2 regions of the Paenibacillus sp. JCM 9796 genome follow, and region 2 is predicted to be linked to the other one. Evidence: a T-box and tRNA genes for the amino acid it is inferred to sense, from the RefSeq annotation. Region 2 holds a T-box; the other holds one or more tRNA genes.

Region 1 (7,312 bases), 160 kb from region 2:
GTAAATTTCAACAGATCCTTACGGGAAATGATGCCGGACAAACAACCGTCCTCCCCGACTACAATCAAGCTGCCGACATTCTCCAGAAACAACGCCACAACCGCATCGTGCACCGACGCCTGGTCCCGGACAACAACAGGAATCGCCTGAACGTCCCGCACTTTCAGCCCCAGCAGCTTGCGTGAAGCCTGTGATCCCGTATTCACCGATGAACCTGGCGTGTATCCGACCTTCGGCTTGGCGTCAACCAGCCCCAGCATAACAAGCAGCGCCAGGTCAGAGCGCAGCGTCGGTCGGCTTAACCCGAGCATTTCCGCTATTTGTTCGCCGGTAATCGGCGCATTCGCTTTCACTAATTCAACGATCTGTAATTGGCGCGCACTCAGTTCGATGACCGGTCCCTCCTTGTTTCGCCAGCTCTTATCCGCATCTTTTCCATATGATTGTATCAAAATTAGTCTCTTTCTCAAAGAACCGTTTTGAGTCTACGTCCTTATTGTCGCAATATTATCGCGCTTCTCGAATAATTATTGCGTACTATATAGTTATTCATTATACTATATTCAGATTAAATGTACCATTCATATTCAGGGAGTGAGAGCAGATGGAAAGAGAATTGGCATTGGAAATCGTTCGCGTCACCGAGCTCGCGGCGCTATCGGCGGCAAGCTGGATGGGCCGTGGAGATAAAAATCAGGCTGACGGCGCCGCTACGACGGCCATGCGCGCCATGTTCGATTCCGTTTCCATCCGTGGAACCGTCGTTATTGGTGAAGGGGAAATGGACGAAGCCCCGATGCTTTATATCGGAGAAGCAGTCGGCAACGGACAAGGACCGGAGGTCGACGTCGCGGTGGATCCGCTTGAGGGCACAGAGCTCGTTGCCAAAGGTTTAAACAACGCCTTGGCAGTCATCGCCATTGCGGGCAAGGGGCAGCTGCTTCACGCTCCGGATATGTATATGGAGAAGCTGGCCGTCGGACCGGCATTAGCCGGTAAATTAAGTCTCGACGATCCACTCGAGACAACCTTGGAACGCGCCGCCGACTTGTTAGGCAAGCCATTGAGCAATTTAACCGTCATGATCTTGGATCGTGATCGGCACCGTGAACGTATTCATACACTGCGCCGCGTTGGCGTGCGCATTAAATTTCTGAGCGACGGCGACGTCGCGGGAGCAATGGCACCTGCTCTGTCTGAATCGGGCATCGATTTGTACGTCGGTTCCGGAGGAGCTCCCGAGGGCGTGCTCGCCGCCGCTGCGCTGCGTTGTCTCGGTGGCGAGCTGATCGGCAGACTCATGCCGGGCAACGAGGAAGAAATCACCCGCTGCCGCGAGATGGGCATTGACGATCCGTACAAAATATTGAGCATGGACGATATGGTCGGTAACGGGGACGTTATCTTTGCGGCTACCGGCATTACCCCAGGCGAATTTCTAAGCGGCGTGCGCTATACGAACGATCACCGTGCGGAGACCCACTCGATCGTCATGCGAGCCAAAACGCGCACAATACGCTTCATTCAATCGAGTCACTACTTGCCGAACAAACAGTTGCTCAGCGATATTTTGAACGCCCAGGATTGAACTTCATCGTTTCTATGTTAATATTTATTTACATTAAATATTAACATGGAGGAAGGTTATCTCATGAGCTTTTTGTTTTTTACCGCCGTCGGCCTGATCGCAGCTACCTTCGGTAGCCTTGTCGGTCTCGGCGGCGGTATTATTATTGTGCCTGCACTCGTTTATTTAGGCCCATTGTTCGTCGGGCAGACGATATCCGTCTCCACGGCGGTCGGCACTTCGCTTGCCGTACTTATATTTACCGCGCTTTCTTCAACCTTAGCATTCTTGAAGCAGAAGCGCGTGGATTTTAGAAGCGGCTTGCTTTATTTCATGACATGCGGGCCCGCAGCCATGCTGGGCTCCTACGTGACGCAATTCGTTGATGCGCAATCGTTTCAGTTGTACTTCGGTTTCTTTATGATGTTCATGGCCATACTGCTCATCCTTCGTGATTATATCAAACCGATCAATGTCCGCTGGAGCGTTCAGCGCACTTACATAGATGCTTCAGGACAAACGTTCGAGTACGGTTACAGCCTGATTCCAGCACTGGCCATCGGCTCGGCCGTCGGCTTTATTTCAGGTCTGTTCGGAATCGGCGGAGGCTCGTTGTTCGTTCCGGCCATGGTACTCCTGTTTCGTTATCCGCCGCATGTCGCTACCGCCACTTCGATGTTCGTGATTTTGCTATCTTCGGTGATGGGCACCGTGACGAAGCTGAGTCTTGGAGAGGTGGACCTATGGATGGTCCTTTGCCTGGCTCCTACGGCGGTGCTCGGCGGTTGGTTAGGCGCTCAAATCGCCAGCCGTCTAAGCAGCAAGAAACTGCTATGGGTGCTACGCATCTCCTTCGTATTGATCGCTTCCAAAATGATCCTCGAAGGCCTCAACATCATCTAACAACACCGCATAATTCTCCTCCTCCTATCCAACACTAAGATAACTTTATGGATAAGGGGGAGGCACCGTGTATCCTCGTATAGGAATGAATCTCGCTTGGACGACGATGCTCAGCATCGCGTTGACGTCCTGTTCGGCACAACCCCATCCTCATACAACACCGCAAGCGTCCCCTTGGACAAGTCAAGGGAATTCAAAACAGGCCCAGGCGTCCAACGATACACCTTCAACACGAAATACGGGTTCCACATCGTCCCCCCATACACGAATCGAAAGCTTGACTCCGTCCATTCCCGACAAAGTCCCTGCTGCGCCCGTTAAGCCGACACCGGAAGTTCATACGGAAACCGTCCCGGCGCCTGCCCAGCAGCAGGTTGTCCCTAAGAAGGCAGCTAAGACGCAAGCTCCGCCAAAAACCGTATCCGCCAAAACCGGTAAACAGAAACAAACGAACCACACGACGGCTGCGGCGCAAAACCAGCGTCTAACGCTCTCTCAGCTTGTAAAAAAGTATCCCCAGCTTTTACGATTACGCGGTTCTTCGACCGGTAAAAAAGTCGCTCTTACCTTTGACGATGCGCCTGATCTTAAGTTTACCCCCCAAGTGCTCGATATTTTGAAAAAATATCACGTGCAGGCGACCTTCTTCATTGTCGGTTCACAAGCCGAGAAGCATCCGGAAGTCGTGAAACGCATCGTCAATGAAGGACATGTTATCGGCAATCATTCCTATTCGCATCCGCTGTTCACCAAACTGGACGAGCAATCCTTTCAGCATCAGATTCTGCAAACGCAAGACACCTTGCACAGCTTAATTGGCTACAGACCGAGACTAATCCGTCCACCCTACGGTGAAATCAGCGAGAATCAACTTCTATGGACTTCGGATCGTGGTTACCTTGTTGTCAATTGGAACGTTGATTCGATGGACTGGAAGCAATTAAATGAGCCTCAAGTGACTTCCAATATCTTGCATCACACCAAAGCCGGTTCAATCGTTCTTCAACATTCCGGGGGTGGCTCTACCCAAGATTTAAGCGGCACCGTTCGCGCATTGCCTCATGTTATCGAGAAGTTACAAGGCCAAGGTTATCGTCTTGTCACTTTACCGGAATTGCTTAACGTCCCGAAAGGAAAATAAAAGAAAAACACATATAAAAAAAAGCATAGAGAGCGAATAATTCGCTCTCTATGCTTTGATGCCGGTAGAGGGACTTGAACCCCCACGGTTTCCCTCACGATTTTGAGTCGCGCGCGTCTGCCAATTCCGCCATACCGGCTGGTGGCGTGCCCTAAGAGATTCGAACTCCTGACCTTTTGATTCGTAGTCAAACGCTCTATCCAGCTGAGCTAAGGGCACATAAAACAATTAGATTGGAGTGGTGCCGAAGACCAGACTTGAACTGGTACGGTAGTCACCTACCGCAGGATTTTAAGTCCTGTGCGTCTGCCGATTCCGCCACTCCGGCGTAAGATTGGAGGCGCCACCCAGACTCGAACTGGGGGTAAAGCTTTTGCAGAGCTCTGCCTTACCACTTGGCTATGGCGCCACACAGCTATAAAATTGGAGCGGAAGACGGGACTCGAACCCGCGACCCTCGCCTTGGCAAGGCGATGCTCTACCACTGAGCCACTTCCGCAAGAATGAAACTGGGGATCTAGGATTCGAACCTAGGCATGACGGAGTCAAAGTCCGTTGCCTTACCGCTTGGCTAATCCCCAATGTGAGTTTAGAAAAATGGGGCGATCGATGGGACTTGAACCCACGAATGCTGGAGCCACAGACCAGTGCGTTAACCCCTTCGCCACGACCGCCATATGAAATTTGTTTGGCAGGGGCAGCAGGAATCGAACCCACACCAAAGGTTTTGGAGACCTTTGTTCTACCTTTAAACTATGCCCCTATGAAAATGGTGGAGGCTGATGGATTCGAACCACCGAACTCGTCAGAGAACAGATTTACAGTCTGCTGCGTTTGGCCACTTCGCTAAGCCTCCATATGAAACTGTGGTGCCGCCGAGAGGACTTGAACCCCCAACCTACTGATTACAAGTCAGTTGCTCTACCAATTGAGCTACAGCGGCATAATGGTGGCTCGGGACGGAATCGAACCGCCGACACGAGGATTTTCAGTCCTCTGCTCTACCGACTGAGCTACCGAGCCTAACCTTACAAATCCATTCATAGTTTAAATAATGGCGGAGCCGACGGGATTCGAACCCGCGGTCTCCTGCGTGACAGGCAGGCATGTTAGGCCTCTACACCACGGCTCCACACTATGTATTCAATATCGAAGCTATGATCTCCGAGATGAATTTGGTTGCGGGGGCAGGATTTGAACCTGCGGCCTTCGGGTTATGAGCCCGACGAGCTACCGGGCTGCTCCACCCCGCGTCGTTAAACAAAAAGCAATTATGGTGGAGGCTGACGGGATCGAACCGCCGACCCTCTGCTTGTAAGGCAGATGCTCTCCCAGCTGAGCTAAGCCTCCATAATGGTGACCCGTAGGGGATTCGAACCCCTGTTACCTCCGTGAAAGGGAGGTGTCTTAACCCCTTGACCAACGGGCCTTGCGAATACTTATTCTGCAGTTCTACGGAGAGAGAGGGATTCGAACCCTCGAGACGCTTGTGACGCCTACACGATTTCCAATCGTGCTCCTTCGGCCAACTCGGACACCTCTCCATATGGCTCCCCGAACAGGACTCGAACCTGTGACAACTCGATTAACAGTCGAGTGCTCTACCAACTGAGCTATCGGGGAATATTACTTCAGAGCTTACGCCCTGAAAACTGGATACGAAACTCAGCATGCTGAATGCTTTGACTTCACTAAAGTGAAAGTCTTTTTTGGATAAGCCCTCGACCGATTAGTATTCGTCAGCTCCACACGTTGCCGCGCTTCCACCCCGAACCTATCAACCTCGTCGTCTACAAGGGGTCTTACTAATTGGGAAATCTCATCTTGAGGGGGGCTTCACGCTTAGATGCTTTCAGCGCTTATCCCGTCCGTACTTGGCTATCCAGCCGTGCTCCTGGCGGAACAACTGGTACACCAGCGGTACGTCCATCCCGGTCCTCTCGTACTAAGGACAGCTCCTCTCAAATTTCCTGCGCCCACGACAGATAGGGACCGAACTGTCTCACGACGTTCTGAACCCAGCTCGCGTACCGCTTTAATGGGCGAACAGCCCAACCCTTGGGACCTACTTCAGCCCCAGGATGCGATGAGCCGACATCGAGGTGCCAAACCTCCCCGTCGATGTGGACTCTTGGGGGAGATAAGCCTGTTATCCCCAGGGTAGCTTTTATCCGTTGAGCGATGGCCCTTCCATGCGGTACCACCGGATCACTAAGCCCGACTTTCGTCCCTGCTCGACCTGTTTGTCTCGCAGTCAAGCTCCCTTATGCCTTTGCACTCTTCGAATGATTTCCAACCATTCTGAGGGAACCTTGGGGCGCCTCCGTTACTCTTTAGGAGGCGACCGCCCCAGTCAAACTGCCCACCTGACACTGTCCCCGTACCGGTTCACGGTACCAGGTTAGAACTCCGATACGATCAGGGTGGTATCCCAACGGCGCCTCCACCCACGCTGGCGCGCAGGCTTCCCAGGCTCCCACCTATCCTGTACAGATCGTACCAAAGTCCAATATCAAGCTGCAGTAAAGCTCCATGGGGTCTTTCCGTCTTGTCGCGGGTAACCTGCATCTTCACAGGTATTAAAATTTCACCGGATCTCTCGTCGAGACAGCGCCCAAGTCGTTACGCCATTCGTGCGGGTCAGAATTTACCTGACAAGGAATTTCGCTACCTTAGGACCGTTATAGTTACGGCCGCCGTTTACTGGGGCTTCGGTTCACAGCTTCGGGTTACCCCTAACCGCTCCCCTTAACCTTCCAGCACCGGGCAGGCGTCAGCCCGTATACTTCGCCTTGCGGCTTCGCACAGACCTGTGTTTTTGCTAAACAGTCGCTTGGGCCTTTTCACTGCGGCCCCCTCGGGCTATTCACCCTACCGAGGCACCCCTTCTCCCGAAGTTACGGGGTCATTTTGCCGAGTTCCTTAACGAGAGTTCTTCCGAGCGCCTTAGCATGCTCTGCTCGCCTACCTGTGTCGGTTTGCGGTACGGGCACCTTCTCCCTGGCTAGAGGCTTTTCTTGGCAGCCTGAACTCATGACCTTCGGTACTTAAATTTCCCTCCCCATCACAGCCCAGCCTTACGGTGTGCGGATTTGCCTGCACACCAGCCTCACTGCTTGGACGAGCATCCATCAGCTCGCGTCACTATCCTTCTGCGTCACCCCATTGCTCATAACGGTTCACGGTGGTACAGGAATTTCAACCTGTTGTCCTTCGACTACGCCTTTCGGCCTCGCCTTAGGTCCCGACTTACCCTGAGCGGACGAACCTTCCTCAGGAACCCTTAGGCTTACGGCGGATCAGATTCTCACTGATCTTTTCGTTACTCATACCGGCATTCTCACTTGTATGCAGTCCACCAGTCCTCACGATCCAGCTTCTACCCGCATACAACGCTCCCCTACTGCCCGCATCGTGTTCACTCCAGCTTCGAAGTAGGATGTTTAGCCCCTGGAGACATTTAGCCAGATTCTTTCATCAACTTTAGTCGTTGAATCTGGCGAATGTCCCGTGGCCAAACATGACCTCAAAGACGCAGTGAACACGATGCTGACTCATAGCTTCGGTGGTGTGTTTAGCCCCGTTACATTTTCGGCGCAGAGTCACTCGACCAGTGAGCTATTACGCACTCTTTCAATGGTGGCTGCTTCTAAGCCAACATCCTGGTTGTCTGTGCAACTCCACATCCTTTCCCACTTAAC
Region 2 (7,312 bases):
ACGGAGAGGGAGCAGCTGGCCGCCGAATTCCGCCGCGTGGACGGGATGTTCGGGGCCGGGGCGTTCGAGCTGACCAACGACTCGACGCTGCCGATGGAAGAACTGATTGTCGTCGTCATGGGCGTTCATGCGATTCAAAAAAGGCAAAGCGCCGCCTCCACATAAGACAGCGAAGGAAAAAGGCTCCGGCAACGCTTAACGCGCTGCCGGAGCCTTTTGGCTTGCTGCAGAAGTTCAGGCGGGTGACCCTCCATTAAGCGCCGAAATTCATGTTCGGGTAAACGTAGGGTGTCTTCGCCGGTTCGGCTTTGGCTACCTTCTCGACCTTCAGCACCATGATCTCGACGTCGTTGAATTTCGTCTTCTCCAGGGTGCCGGTGACCGTGACCCAGGTGTCTGCGGCGAATGTTTTGGCGCGGTCGTACTCGGCAAGCACGCCGAACGGTGCGGCATCCGCGGAGCAGCATTGAATGGAAAAGCGCCCGATGACAAACTGGTTGTCTTTCATATCCTCTTGCCGGTAGACGAAACCGGTCAGCTGCATTTTTTTGCTGATGAAGGCATCCAGGTAAAGGTCCACCGAGGTGAGCGTCTCGATAAACCATTCTTCCTGGACGGTAATCTGATCGGAAGCGTACAGCTTCTTCGCGAAATCGGCGTACTGCTTCGTGAACTTATCCGATGGAAACAACGCATCGAGAGAACCGGAGGCTCCTTTGGCCGGCGGTTGCGCCGGCGGCGGATTGTCCGCGCCTGGCGCGGCTGCGTTGGAGGACGAGAGACCTGCCTCCGGAGGCTCGCTTTCTTTCTTCACGGCGCTGGCGCTGCTGAGGTTCATGCCTTTCTTCGCGGCCAAGCTGCTGCCCAGCGACGTATCCGGAAGCAAGAACCCGAGCAGCAGCGGCAGGAGGAAGAGGCCGTATACAACCGTGTTCTTGAGAATGGAGCGCGACGGCGTATGATCGTGCCCGCAGTCGCAATCCGGCTCATGCGTACTGCGGAACGTGCGTACCGCCTGATAGCCTTGGTACACAGCCACGGCGTAGAGCGCCAGGGAGGACCATTTGACGTAATCCACCATGCGGGGCGCGATGTAGAGCAAAATTCGATCGCTGTGCACGAGATATGCGATATAACCGGCAAAGCCGAATAAGATGAGCGCTTTAATGGTATGGTGAAAGCTGAGCAGACGTGGACTCATAATAGGACACCTCACTGGAAAAAGATACGTTCGAACAGCAGCGAGCCGATTAACGTCACGATTACGAGCAGCCCGGTCAGCAGAAGCACGAACTTGGCGCGGAAGGCGGACAGAAGCATGAGCGTGCTTTTCATATCGAGCATCGGTCCGAAGACAAGAAAGGTCAACAGCGACCCTGCCGAGAACGTCGTGGCGAACGACGAGGCGACGAAGGCGTCGGACGTCGAGCAGAGCGACAGCACATAGGCAAAGCCCATCATGAACAGATGCGAGCTAACCGTTCCTTCCCCGATCGAAACCAGGCTTTCCCGGGACATGAACGTTTGAATCAGGGCTGTCAGCATGGCGCCGAAAATCAAATATTTGCCCATGTCGAAAAATTCGTCCGATGCGTGCCCAAGCACGCCGGACAAGCGGCCTCGCCATCCGGGACCGTGAGCATGCGTATGGCTGTGATCATGCGTATGGCCGTGATCATGCCCATGCGCTGTATGATGATGATGCGTATGCCCATATTCGTGCCCGTGTTCATGCGCGTGATTGTGCGTGTGCACAGGCGCGGCACCGTATTTCAAGCCGGCCCGCAGCGGATTGGTGCGGACGAAACGGTACACGAGCAGCCCGATCGTGGCGGCGACGAGAAAAGCGAGCGCCATGCGCGAGTAGGCGATTTCGGGACGCGTACGGAACGCCATGAAGGTGGAGGCGTATACGACCGGATTAATAATCGGACCGGCGAGGATGAAGACGACGGCCGTATATACGGGCATGCCCTTGAGAATCAGGCGGCGTATGACCGGGATCATCCCGCATTCGCACAGCGGAAAGACGATGCCGAGCGCGCAGGCGAACAGAACGCCGAGCACCGGATTTTTGGGCACCCATTTGCGGATCGTTTGCTCGGAAACGAACATTTGCAGCAGGGCGGAAACCAGGACGCCGAGGAGGACGAACGGCAGCGCCTCGAGCACGATGCTGATGAACAGCGTCTTAAAGTTTTGAAGCTCCTCCGAGCCGATCCACGACAAGTCGGGCGGCTGTTTTTGCCTGAAAATAAGGATGAACATGATGATGCATAAAACGGCGAGAACGTTAGTGGCCAGTCGTTGAATAGTCGTTTGCAAAGCACGGTCTCTCCTTCTTTTTCGTAATTATTATTATAGCGTATGCACTGCGGAATGAATATAGGACAAGTTTTTGGTCAAAAAGTGATCTTGACATGCCGCATGCCGTTCGGTACAATGACGTCTAATAAGCGATGACGGGAATAAGTAGGCGGCAGGCACGCTTTGCAGAGAGCCGGTGGCAGGTGCGAACCGGCAGGCGGCGGTCGTTCGAATGGATCCTCGAGCTGAACGGTGGAACAGGCGTCAAACCCGGGCCCGGGCTTAGGAGTCGGGCGCTGCATTATACCGTTACGGTCACTCCCCGTTACAGGAGATCAAGGCTCTTGTCGATCGCCGATTCGCGGCTGATGCGGCAACGGGCGAATTAGGGTGGCACCACGGTCTCTCGTCCCTTGCGGCGGGAGGCCTTTTTGTTTTGCAGTCGGACCGGAAGAAGAGAAGTTTCCATGATCAAGGAGGAAGAAGAACATGTCCAAATTACGAGTGCTGTCGGGGATGCAGCCCAGTGGGCAGTTGACGCTGGGCAACTATATCGGAGCCTTGAAAAATTATGTGAAGCTGCAGATCACCCATGATTGCTACTTTATGGTGGTCGATCTGCATGCAATTACGGTTCCGCAGGAACCGGCGGCGTTGAAAGAGCAGTCGGAGTCGGTCGCGGCGCTGTATTTGGCGGCTGGCATCGATCCGAAAGCGGCAACGGTCTTCCTGCAATCGACGGTGTCCGCTCATGCGGAGCTTGGATGGTTGATGACGACGCTCACCTATATGGGCGAGCTGGAGCGGATGACGCAATTTAAAGACAAGTCGGCCGGCAAAGAATCCGTCGGTGCGGGCTTGTTCACGTATCCTTCGTTGATGGCGGCCGACATTCTGTTGTACAATGCCGATCTCGTGCCGGTGGGCGACGATCAGAAGCAGCATCTGGAGCTGACGCGCGACCTGGCGCAGCGGTTCAACGGCAAGTTTGGCGAGACGTTCAAAATTCCGCAGGGCTACATCCCGGAAGTCGGGGCGCGTGTCATGTCGCTTGACGATGCCTCCAAGAAGATGAGCAAGAGCAATCCGAATGCCGGCAGCTACATCGCGCTGCTCGATGCGCCGGACGTTGTACGCAAGAAAATTAGCCGGGCGGTAACGGACTCGGGGCGCGAAGTGAAATTCGATCCGGCGAACAAGCCGGAGGTGAGCAACCTGATCAGCATTTACACACAGGTGGCTGATAAAACGATTGCCGAAGTCGAGGCGCTTTACGAAGGACAAGGCTACGGGCCGTTTAAAAAAGACCTGGCCGAGGCTGTCGTGACGGTGCTGGAGCCGCTGCAGCAGCGCTATCGCGAGATCCGGGAATCCGGCGAGCTGCACCGCATCCTGGCCGAAGGGAAGGAGCGGGCCGCCGAGCAGGCGGAACGGATGCTGAAGGAAGTCAAAACGAAGATGGGCTTTGTCGTTCTTTGAAACGACAAAAGAGCTTGTCCGACGGTGTGATCGTTCACCCGGAGGACAAGCTCTTTTTTATGTATCGATCCGTCAGCGTTCTTCTTGCTGCCGGCCTTCGCGCCGTCTCCGCTGTCTGGCCTTCACGATAAAGCCGGATCCTATAAAGAATAGGGCGATTATGCCGGTCAATACGGCCATCCATGGTCGGCCTGCAGCGATAAAGTAGCTGACCGTTGTCAGCAGCGCGGTCCCGACAAGGGCATAAATCAGCGCAAGAGTTTTGTTCATAAGGGTTCAAATCCGCCTTTGCTCCATAAAATTTGAAACTCGAAAGGTTTTTTCATAAAGGTGCGTATAGTTTCTTACAGCGGGCACATAATAAGTTTGCAAGCTTGCAAATACATCAAAGACATCATTCAATTGAAAGGAGTGCTGAACATGGGTGCAGGTCAATCCCGCAGCAGCAACGCTCTGGTCGTACCACAAGCTTCACAGGCATTGGATCAATTAAAGTATGAGGTAGCTCAAGAATTGGGCATCCAAATCCCGCAAGACGGCTACTACGGTTACATGGCATCTCGCGACACCGGTGCGATCGGCGGTCACATCACTCGTCGCTTGGTCCAAATCGCCGAGCAAGCAATCGCGGGTCAAACTCGCTAATTGCAGACGGCATTCTTAGCATCAGCGTAGTATCGACATAAGCTCAGGGAGCCAATCTCCTTGGGCTTTTTCATCATATATGGCGAACAAGTCCGCTGAAAGAAGCGGAGCATGAGCCTGAAGGGTGGCGCATGTCCGCTGGCGGGTTAAGGCCCGGTTAATTCATATCGACGCGCAGCTTCTTCTCCAGCCGGGTATCGTTCACCCAGCCGACATAAGAATCGAGCGTTTCAAACGATTTGTCCATCCGCAGCACCGCTACGAAAGGATACTGCTTGCGATGCCGGTAGCGCACATCGGCCCAGCGTACCTCGTAGCCCCAGCCGTGCTCCTTGACGTCGGCGCAGGCAAACGAGGTAAAGTAAAGGAAGGAGGCGATATTCGGATGCGCTTTGGAAGCTTCTACCGCCGGATGGCAATCGCATTTGACGTGATCGACCCACTTGATCCGGCCGTTGCGATATTCGCCCAGGCTGAACGTCGTGTCGTTCTTTTGTTTCACGACCTGCCAATGATACAGATGGACGGTAGGGATTAACGTGTACTTGTCGCCGGGCGCGTACTCGGGATCCTGACGGTACAAGGTGGACTCCAGCCGGTGATGATGCCACGAGCGCCACGCGTAATAAACGGCTATCAATCCGTATAACAACGGGAAAGCGACCGCCGGGTCCACCAACCTCATCGACCAGAGGAAGATGGCGACCACATGCGCCAAAAAGATAAACGGATCGAAAATATGAATGATATTCCATGACACCCATCGCTCCGAGAAGGGACGAAGCGCTTGCGTTCCGTACGTATTGAACAAGTCGGTAAATACGTGGAATGCAACGGCGATGAACACCCACATCGTGACATGCAGCATAGGCAATCCGTCGAAGAAAAGCCAGAGCGCGCCGGAGATGGCTGCCGTCCAAAGGAAAAGCGCAGGCAGCGAATGGGAGATCCCGCGATGATTTTTAATGTAAACGGCATTGTTCTTCAAACGAAGCAGCGTATCCGCATCGGGCGCTTGCGAGCCCGCGACGGTTCCGATCAAGACCGCCGTCGCAACGACGGGATCTGCGGCTACGACAGGATCAATATAAGCGAGCCCTGCCAGTCCTAGCCCGATGACGAGATGGGTACCGGTGTCCATGGACTTACCTCCTGAAAAGCGTATTTCTTCCATAATGTGATTTGCAGTCCATTACTAGTAGTGTATCATTTTCTTGAACAAAATAAAGGTGGCGAGGGTGAAAAAAGTGTGTATCGTTTTTGTCGAGTATCGGATTGAAAAAGAGTACCGTACTTCTTATTTAACGTGGGCGGCCGTTTTGAAACAACAGTTCGAACAAATGGACGTTTATGAGGGGGCTGAACAGCCCGGTTTGTTCGTTGAAATTTGGAACGGGTTGAGCGATGAAGCTTACGCGGCTATGAAAGCGGCCCGGACCGGAACGATAACGCCGGGCCTGCCCGATGAGACGGAAGAAGGTCGCTTGTGGCGCCGCATAGACCCTTGGATCGCCGGCGGCCGCGGGAAAGTCCATATATGGAAGTTCACGAGGATCACCCATTAGGACGAAACCTTTCGTTTGCTCGAAGCTTATGATCCAGCTATATTCAAGCGATTCGAAAACGGTATAGGTATTTGATCGATTTGGCAGTCGTGCCGGCGAAAATAAAGAAACAGCGGAATCCCCCCAAATAGGGGATCCGCTGTTTCCGGCTTAACCATGTATGTTTTTTTAAAGAGTCAGCTTTATCGGCCGGTCGGGCCTCCTCCGAACGGATACGTGTAATTAAGTTCTTCGTCGAAGGTGATGTAGTCGAGGTTAACCATGAGGAGCAGGTACCGCATGCCTGTGGTCGGGTCGCTGATGATGATGTGGTCGCGGCCGGCGGCTTCCAGGCGACCCCTGAACACTTTTGCGTTCCATTCGGAGTTATTCTCGAACGTCATATAGATGGTGGCTACCTTGCCAAGGTTTAATCGCAGAATGTTCTCGATGAACGATTGCTCGAGCGGGAGCAAGCCGTGCGCTGCCTGGGACTGCGGGGACATGCCCGGCAAGGTCGAACCGCTTGGGATGGTCGCGCCCATGGGTGCGATCGGTTGAGTCGGGCCCGGGCCCGGCGAATACATCGGGTAGCCGTAAGCATTGGTGTTCGGGCGGTAAGCTTGATTGTACATAATTTTCGAAAAACCTCCTTTGGGGTTAACGCCTGATAGGTGCATTGAACGCCTGGGCACATGCTGCCTGCAGGGGGGAAGAAACCGTGCTTCTGCTAGCGTCCGGTGTTCGGTTGGTTGCGCCGGGCCGAACTGGCGCCGGGTGGAACTGACATACCAAAGAGAATGACTTGCCGGATCATAACGCTCGCCGCTGGTCGCTCGCTGCATCTAGGCTTTCGCACATAATTTATACTATGTGATAGGCGGATGTTTGTTGACGGGTGGGGGTTGTATTTTTTTGTAAACGGCAAAAACCGTAAAGCCTGTGGCTTTACGGTTCTCAGAGCAGTCGGTTAGAAATCGAAATTGTCTGGATCCGGTCCGAATCGGCGGTCTTGATTCAATCCGTCCAAACGGGTCATATCTTCGTCGGTAAGCGCGAAGTCGAAAAGATCGGCATTCTCCTGAATCCGGTGTTTCGTAACGGATTTCGGGATGGTGACAATGCCGTGCTGGAGATCCCAGTGAAGGATGATTTGCGCCGGCGATTTTCCATACTTGCCGGCAAGCTCGGTCAGCAGCGGCAGGTCGAGGTTGCCCTGCATCAACGGGCTCCAGGCCTCCAGTTGAATACGCTGCTTTTGGCAAAAACGGCGAAGCTCCAACTGCTGCAGCAGCGGGTGGAATTCAACCTGATTGACGGCCGGCACAACTCCGCTG

The links. The T-box of region 2 lies ahead of trpS (tryptophan--tRNA ligase). A T-box ahead of a tRNA ligase gene usually reads a tRNA of that ligase, here a tRNA-Trp.
Region 1: it encodes a tRNA-Trp, which carries the amino acid that the T-box ahead of trpS (tryptophan--tRNA ligase) is inferred to sense. The anticodon was not compared.

The regions. Positions count from the first base shown of each region.
Region 1 is NZ_AP043723.1:3,643,971-3,651,282, reverse strand. Features, by position in the region: gene ACZ439_RS17695 (helix-turn-helix transcriptional regulator) at 1-365, opposite strand, end outside; gene glpX (class II fructose-bisphosphatase) at 605-1,588, shown strand; gene ACZ439_RS17685 (sulfite exporter TauE/SafE family protein) at 1,652-2,470, shown strand; gene ACZ439_RS17680 (polysaccharide deacetylase family protein) at 2,538-3,611, shown strand; tRNA gene ACZ439_RS17675 (tRNA-Leu) at 3,671-3,750, opposite strand; tRNA gene ACZ439_RS17670 (tRNA-Arg) at 3,754-3,830, opposite strand; tRNA gene ACZ439_RS17665 (tRNA-Leu) at 3,851-3,939, opposite strand; tRNA gene ACZ439_RS17660 (tRNA-Cys) at 3,947-4,020, opposite strand; tRNA gene ACZ439_RS17655 (tRNA-Gly) at 4,036-4,110, opposite strand; tRNA gene ACZ439_RS17650 (tRNA-Gln) at 4,121-4,192, opposite strand; tRNA gene ACZ439_RS17645 (tRNA-His) at 4,210-4,285, opposite strand; tRNA gene ACZ439_RS17640 (tRNA-Trp) at 4,301-4,374, opposite strand; tRNA gene ACZ439_RS17635 (tRNA-Tyr) at 4,382-4,467, opposite strand; tRNA gene ACZ439_RS17630 (tRNA-Thr) at 4,479-4,554, opposite strand; tRNA gene ACZ439_RS17625 (tRNA-Phe) at 4,559-4,634, opposite strand; tRNA gene ACZ439_RS17620 (tRNA-Asp) at 4,667-4,743, opposite strand; tRNA gene ACZ439_RS17615 (tRNA-Met) at 4,788-4,864, opposite strand; tRNA gene ACZ439_RS17610 (tRNA-Val) at 4,886-4,961, opposite strand; tRNA gene ACZ439_RS17605 (tRNA-Glu) at 4,966-5,040, opposite strand; tRNA gene ACZ439_RS17600 (tRNA-Ser) at 5,067-5,155, opposite strand; tRNA gene ACZ439_RS17595 (tRNA-Asn) at 5,159-5,234, opposite strand; rRNA gene ACZ439_RS17590 (23S ribosomal RNA) at 5,321-7,312, opposite strand, start outside.
Region 2 is NZ_AP043723.1:3,803,018-3,810,329, forward strand. Features, by position in the region: gene ACZ439_RS18415 (LURP-one-related/scramblase family protein) at 1-165, shown strand, start outside; gene ACZ439_RS18420 (TIGR03943 family putative permease subunit) at 254-1,201, opposite strand; gene ACZ439_RS18425 (permease) at 1,213-2,325, opposite strand; T-box leader at 2,451-2,724, shown strand; gene trpS (tryptophan--tRNA ligase) at 2,797-3,786, shown strand; gene ACZ439_RS18435 (DUF5325 family protein) at 3,859-4,056, opposite strand; gene ACZ439_RS18440 (alpha/beta-type small acid-soluble spore protein) at 4,207-4,431, shown strand; gene ACZ439_RS18445 (metal-dependent hydrolase) at 4,589-5,572, opposite strand; gene ACZ439_RS18450 (hypothetical protein) at 5,670-5,996, shown strand; gene gerQ (spore coat protein GerQ) at 6,179-6,610, opposite strand; gene ACZ439_RS18460 (aldo/keto reductase) at 6,946-7,312, opposite strand, start outside.